DNA from 3 places in the Paraclostridium sp. AKS73 genome. Region 1 is predicted to be linked to each of the others. Evidence: riboswitches for the same ligand, from Rfam matches in the RefSeq annotation. Region 1 holds a riboswitch; each other region holds the start of a gene.
What was found. Region 1 has a riboswitch for cyclic di-GMP ahead of LEQ07_RS15825 (SpaA isopeptide-forming pilin-related protein). Riboswitches for the same ligand answer to the same signal wherever they lie in the genome.

Region 1 (2,278 bases):
ATGTTATCTTCAATAATTGCATTTGTTACACTTTGATTATTAGGATTTATATCAAGTGTATATTTAACCTTATTGTCATTAAGATTTACTATATTTATAGTATTTCCATTCTCATCTTTTGCTGTCTCACTAGTTCTACTGTATTTAGTTAACATCTTACCATCGTCTTTAGGTTTTACTATTGCTTTTGATGATAATGTTTCATCATGTTTAATTAAATATGCAACATTATCATAACGTTGCATATTTTGTCTTATTATAACGCTATAACTTACTCTATATTTGTTATAAGTAGTTCCAAAATTTACATTAATTGAATTGTTTTGCGTATTTATCTTTCCTTGAAAATCTTCTGTTACATCTTTCTCTTGTTGTCCATATTGTATTTCATAAATTTTTACAGAATCTTTAACTAACTCCATTCCGTTAGGAATAGTATCCTTTATATATGAATTATACATAGTTGCATACTTTTCATTAACATATATACTATATTTTACTTTTTTACCTATAACAGGATTATTTATATTGTTTATTAATGTTCCATTTTCATAACCATCATATCCATCTGGATTATCAACAGTTTTATAAATTTGTCTATCTGTTACAGTTGGTGGATCTACTGGTACTTTTTCATCTGGAGGAACTATTTCCACATCAATATATTGAACTGTACCATCTAAGTTAACTTCAACTCTTTGTGTTGTGTTAGTTTCAACATTTTTAGCTGTAGCCTTTACACTCATGTATCCACCTATTGCATCATTTGCGCCTTCACTAAACACAGCTGTGACAATTGTTCCATCTACAGTTACATTTTTAAAATGTTCTGGAGGATATTTAGGTTGAATATTTTCAAATACATCCGGCAATTTAAATGTTATTGTGTCTCCTGCTTTTATACTCCCTGGCCCATTTAACGCCTCGTAATTTAAATTAAACTCAACTTGTTCCCCTGATTCCAATTTTGTCTTGTTGCTTGTTAATGTCAACTTAACATTATTATTTTCAGCAAACACCGCCATCCCTGGAGATATAATGTTTAGTATTAGATTTAATATCACAATCATACTAAACATTCTATACCTTTTTTTTGTTCTCACAAAATCACCTCATCTTAATTTTTTATAAAAAGGCTATATTTATATTCAATAAATATAGCCGGTTGCACCACTAACTCCGCATACCCCAGGTGCCCACATACAGGGTATACTTCTTCGCCTCTATTTTTCTTCAATTTTCATAATTCAAATAAAAAAGGCTATATTTATATTTAATAAATATAGCCGGTTGCACCACTAACTCCGTATATCCAAGGTGCCCACATACAGGATATACTTCTTCGTTTCTATTTTTTCAATTTTCATGACCCAAATAAAAAAGGCTATATTTATGTTTAATAAATATAGCCGGTTGCACCACTAACTCCGTATATCCAAGGTGCCCACGTATAGAATATACTTCTTCGCTTCTATTTTGTTGATTAATCTACATGATTATAGCGTATTTTGACATTTTTTGCAATATTATATCTTATTATCTCTTCTTACTTTTACTAATTTTTTCTTTATGTTTATTTGATTATAGTCTTTCAAAAATTTCTCACCTTTATAATTTAATACGTCAACATATGAATACAGATCATGAACTTCAATTACTCCTATATCTTCATTATTTATTCCTTTTATATTGCTAAATGTCCCTACTATATCTATAATTCTTATTTTTTTCTTTTTACCCGCATTTAAATATATTCTTGTTACTTCACTATGAATTTTTTCCTTACTATTTGTTTTCCTTCTGTTTTTGAGAATTCTAGATGATTTTTGTTCAAACTCATATTTACCACTTTTTATTTTATCACTTGTTATATCTTCTAAAGCATCGATATCATACCCTATATATTCTTTTATTTCATCTATATATTTCTTATCCTTATCGCTTACTATAGTCACTGATTTCCCATATCGATCATGTCTCCCAGTTCTACCTATTCGATGTATATAATTTTCTTTGTCCCTAGGAACATCATAATTTATTACTAAAGATATATCATCAATATGAATACCTCTGCTAGCTACATCTGTACTTACTAATACATTATATTTTCCGTTTTTTAAATCTTTAATTGTAAATATTCTTTTGTCTTGAGACATATCACCATGTAATTGTTCTACTAAAAACTTATCTTTTTCATCTTTCTATATAATTCAGATACTCTATCTTTGGTATTCAAGAATATGATTGTTGTTTCAGGTTTTAAAGCATATATAATATT
Region 2 (2,278 bases), on a different contig from region 1:
CTTGATTCTTATTGTATTAGTTCCTGCCCCTTTTACGTCAGCTCCCATTTCATTTAAGAAGTTTGCTAAATCAACTATTTCTGGTTCTTCTGCAGCATTTTCTACTATCGTTGTTCCTTCTGCTAAAGCAGCAGCCATCATTATGTTTTCTGTAGCTCCTACTGATGGGAAGTCTAAGTATAACTTGCTTCCTACTAATTTTTCTGCATTAGCTTCAACAAATCCATGATCTATTATTACATTAGCTCCTAATGCCTTAAATCCTTTTAGATGTAAATCTATAGGTCTAGTTCCTATTGCGCATCCTCCTGGCATAGATATCTTTGTATGATTAAATCTAGCAAGTAATGGTCCCATTACTAAGAATGATGCTCTCATTTTTCTTACAAGCTCATATGGAGCTTCACAAGTCTTTATATTACTTGCATCTACTGTTAATGTACAGTCTTTATATTCAACTTCTGCCCCTAAATGTCTTAATAAGTCAGATATTACATGTACGTCTTTTAAATTAGGAACCCCTTTTAATACTGATTTCCCATCAGCTAATAAAGTTGCTGCTATTATTGGTAATACTGCATTTTTTGCCCCATCTATTTTAACACTTCCTACAAGTGGATTACTCTTCTTAACTAAAATTTTTGCCATTTCACTTTTCTCCTCACACTAATAATCTAATTTTATTATAGGTGTAGCTATGTAAATCATAGTTTTTTCTTCATTTTCGCTATACCTAATTCCTATATTTAAATTTACCTTATTTCCCAAATATTCAAGGTAATCAGTTTTAATCAATTTACTAAAAGCTGTTACCGACATAAAATTTTCTTCTTCAACCCTATCTATTTCTTTAGCATTCATATTATATAATATTTTTTTCAAAATATCATCATATTTGTGTAGTTGTAACTTTTTTTTATACTCTCCAGCCATACATGTATAAATATCGACTTTTTTGCAATACAAATTTAGAGTATTTTCTACAACCGTATAAATATCCACTATATCTTTATATACTTTATTTTCTAATATGTCAACTATAATATATGACTCATTTTTACCTTTATTAGCGACAATGATAGATATATTTCTATCTTTTTCATCTATCTGTGCATATACCTGTGTTTGAGTATCCTTTTTACTTTCAATCCATTTCAAATTCGATTCTTCAAGCCCTAGATTTGAAATTATTTCCATGCAAATATTTTTCATTTCTTCTTTTTTTAAAGATTTATCTAAATACGCATTAGCTTTCATATTATAAAATTTAAAATTGCTATCTATGCTTTCAAAAGTATTTACTAGTTGCTTATATCCATTGCTCTTTATTTCATTTTTTGATTCTCCATAGCAAACAACTATCCCTAATAAAAATATAAATATCAAACTTGTACTTACTAATATTTTTTCATAGTATTTCCTCCCCATATTTCCAGTTTTATACTATAAAGTATTAACAAAAAAATGGTCGGTTATACTATTATCGATTCCAAAAAATATTTTAATATATTATTATAATTTTTTCTATATACATTCAATTATATATAATTTTACACAATAAAAAAGCTATACTTAATATTTTAAGTGTAGCTGGTTGCATCAATAACTCCATATATCCAAGATGCCCACATATAGGATATAGTTCTTCGCTTCTCAATTCATTATGAAATATATTTAATTGCGCATTAGAGGCTAAATTTGGCGCTTTTAAGCTTTCGTATGAGTTTCATTTGGATTTACCCTATCTTATACTCTCAAAAGCTTCAAATCACTATTTTTAAGATTTAGTTAATTACTCAGTATCTTAAATTAGTATTGTATATAAAATTATACATAAAGTTTAAAAAGGTGATTCTCAATATAAAATCGAGATATCACCTTTGATTTTTATTATTCAACAGTAACTGATTTGGCTAAGTTTCTTGGTTTATCTACATCGCAACCTCTTTCAACTGCAACATAGTAAGATAATAATTGAAGTGGTAAAACTGTTAATATACTTGATAAAACATCCTCAACATTAGGTATATATACCACTTCATCAGCAGATTTTTCAACTTCTTTATTTTTCTCTTGAGCTACAGCAATTACATATGCTCCTCTTGCTCTAACCTCTTCCATGTTAGAAACCATTTTTTCAAATAACTCTCCTTGAGAAGCTATAGCAACTACAGGAGTTCCTTTTTCTATTAATGCTATAGTTCCATGCTTTAACTCACCTGCAGCAAATGCTTCTGCATGTATATATGATATTTCTTTTATTTTTAAAGCACCTTCC
Region 3 (2,278 bases), on a different contig from region 1:
TAGTTATTGAAGCCTTGTTAAAAATTCCTGGCAAAGAATTGTTATTACCTTTTTCAACTTTATCCCATCCACGAGTATAATAAGCTGCCCCTATTACAATTTTATCTTTTTCAGCGCCTTTATCTACTAGGTAATCAACAGTCTCATCTATTGATAAATTATTCCCCTTTATGGGGTCACTTTCGTTTGGATAAAGCGCTGTTTGATGACCGCTATATTCATCCCATGCTCCCCTCATGTCATAGGTCATTATATTTGCAAAATCTACAATGTTGAAAAGTTTTTCTGCATCTATGCCTAAATCGACTTTGCTCTTAGGCGCAGGTATTGCTACAGATAGTTCATAATCCTTACTTAGTTTGCTACTTTGTTTATCAAGTTCTGTTCTGAATTCTTGTAAAAGTTTTATATAATTTTCTTTATCTGCTTTAGTTGCATTAGGTGTACCTTCATCGTTTTTGTTGTCTACCAAATCAGGTTGCCTAACATCACATGGATATTCCCAGTCAATATCTACAAAATCCATGTTTGTGTAATCAATAAATTTCAGTACATTTTTAACTAAATTTGCTCTTTTATCTGGATTTGCAGCTACTTCAGAAAAATCACCTGATTTTGACCATCCTCCAAGAGACACTCCTATTTTTAAATTTGGATTTTTTGCTTTTAATTCTTGAAATGCACTTAATACACCAGCATTAGCAGCTCCCCATTGAACACCATCTTGACCTACAGGTGCTCCAACAGCAGCATCTTTATCTGTAAATTTTAAGTTTCCATTTGAATCAAAATCTAAGAAAGCAAAATTCAAATGAGTTAATTTATCTGCTGGTATATCCTTTGGATAAAAGTTTTCCTGTCCTCCCCAAATTGACCAGTCTCCATAATACATAACATTTCTTTTTTGATTATGGTTAACTGTGTTTTTAGAATGATTCGCAGTTTGTTCTTGCGCACTTACAATTATGCTATCACTTGAATATAACCCTTGTGTTATAAGCATAGACATCATTATAGCTACTAGCACTTTACTTCTGCGTTTCCTTAATCTTTTTAAATTTTTCATTCTTTCCCTCCAATTGGGCTATACTAGGTTAATCTTGATATAAAAACTAGACGCTTATAATCTCACACTCTTATGCATCTTATTAACCTTTGTTTTTTACTTAACAAAAAAACCACTCCTAAAGAGTAGTTTAATGGTATAGTTAATAAGACATATAATAATGCCGTATAAAAACAAAAAGTATGTATACTCTTTGGCAACTGGCTGGCATAATATGTATAAACATACCTTAGCCCCTATAGCTTTGCGTCATTAGATTTCCCTAATTTTGCCTATTAAGTTTTTTAACAGACAATATTCACTATTTAGTGAATATTATCTGTTTAATTCACTGTAATTATAGCAGACATTTTTATGATGTACAACATAATTTTTATTATTTGTTATTCATATTTTTTCTTTTTTTAAGAATAAATATGGCTAGGCCTAAAATTAAAACTATTCCTAAAATAGATATTATCACTATATTTTGTACATTTGGAATTTTTGCTTTTACATGTATATTTTCTAAGTTTGATAAGTTTAAATTCCAGTTATATTTATATATTCCATCTTTTTTTGAGTTTGAATTAGCATTTGATTCTACTAATTCTATAGGTGTATTTAAATTGAAATTCAAATCAAATCCTGATCCAAATAAATTTAACATTCCCATTTCTTCTTTACTCATGTTTTTGTTTATATAGTCTTTTAATTTTATATTTATATCGTATGTGTTAGATAAAAAGCTATCTTCTTTTTTTACACTTACTAAATCTCCAAACTTTTTGATTCCCTTACTATTGTTTTGTTTTAAGTTAGCAATATTTCCTAAGTTTTCAGTTATTTTATATCCTGTTTTGCCTGATTCTGTTATTTTCTCAACATTATCGTAATTTGATTTTAAGTCTTGCTCATTTATACCCTCCATTAGATAATCACTGCTTAAAATTTGTGCTGTAACACTTGCATTTCCTTTTTTATCTATATTAAGTGTTATATCTGAATTTACGCATCCAGTTAGCATAAATATAGATACAATCATACATATAGAAATAAATATTTTTTTCATATGATTTCCTCCAAATATTAATTTATATAAATATATTAACATATTGTGTAAAAAATATTTATTTCTACATATAAAGTTTATTATTTTGTCTTGAAGTTTAAATTTAGATGAATAATTATATGCCTGAACTTTTTTATTAAAATAAAAGTATAGCCTACTCA

Region 2: it holds a riboswitch for cyclic di-GMP, as region 1 does, so the genes downstream of both, LEQ07_RS18010 (YwmB family TATA-box binding protein) here and LEQ07_RS15825 (SpaA isopeptide-forming pilin-related protein) in region 1, are expected to answer to the same signal.
Region 3: it holds a riboswitch for cyclic di-GMP, as region 1 does, so the genes downstream of both, LEQ07_RS17280 (glycosyl hydrolase family 18 protein) here and LEQ07_RS15825 (SpaA isopeptide-forming pilin-related protein) in region 1, are expected to answer to the same signal.

Annotation. Positions count from the first base shown of each region.
Region 1 covers NZ_JAIXHU010000036.1:23,492-25,769, reverse strand. Annotated here, with positions in the region: gene LEQ07_RS15825 (SpaA isopeptide-forming pilin-related protein) at 1-1,103, opposite strand, end outside; cyclic di-GMP riboswitch class II at 1,151-1,234, opposite strand; cyclic di-GMP riboswitch class II at 1,276-1,359, opposite strand; cyclic di-GMP riboswitch class II at 1,399-1,482, opposite strand; gene LEQ07_RS15820 (helicase-related protein) at 1,527-2,156, opposite strand; partial or broken gene LEQ07_RS15815 (DEAD/DEAH box helicase) at 2,177-2,278, opposite strand, start outside.
Region 2 covers NZ_JAIXHU010000050.1:11,430-13,707, reverse strand. Annotated here, with positions in the region: gene murA (UDP-N-acetylglucosamine 1-carboxyvinyltransferase) at 1-648, opposite strand, end outside; gene LEQ07_RS18010 (YwmB family TATA-box binding protein) at 667-1,428, opposite strand; cyclic di-GMP riboswitch class II at 1,580-1,663, opposite strand; gene glmS (glutamine--fructose-6-phosphate transaminase (isomerizing)) at 1,891-2,278, opposite strand, start outside.
Region 3 covers NZ_JAIXHU010000045.1:10,641-12,918, reverse strand. Annotated here, with positions in the region: gene LEQ07_RS17280 (glycosyl hydrolase family 18 protein) at 1-1,066, opposite strand, end outside; cyclic di-GMP riboswitch class I at 1,259-1,349, opposite strand; gene LEQ07_RS17275 (LPXTG cell wall anchor domain-containing protein) at 1,443-2,117, opposite strand.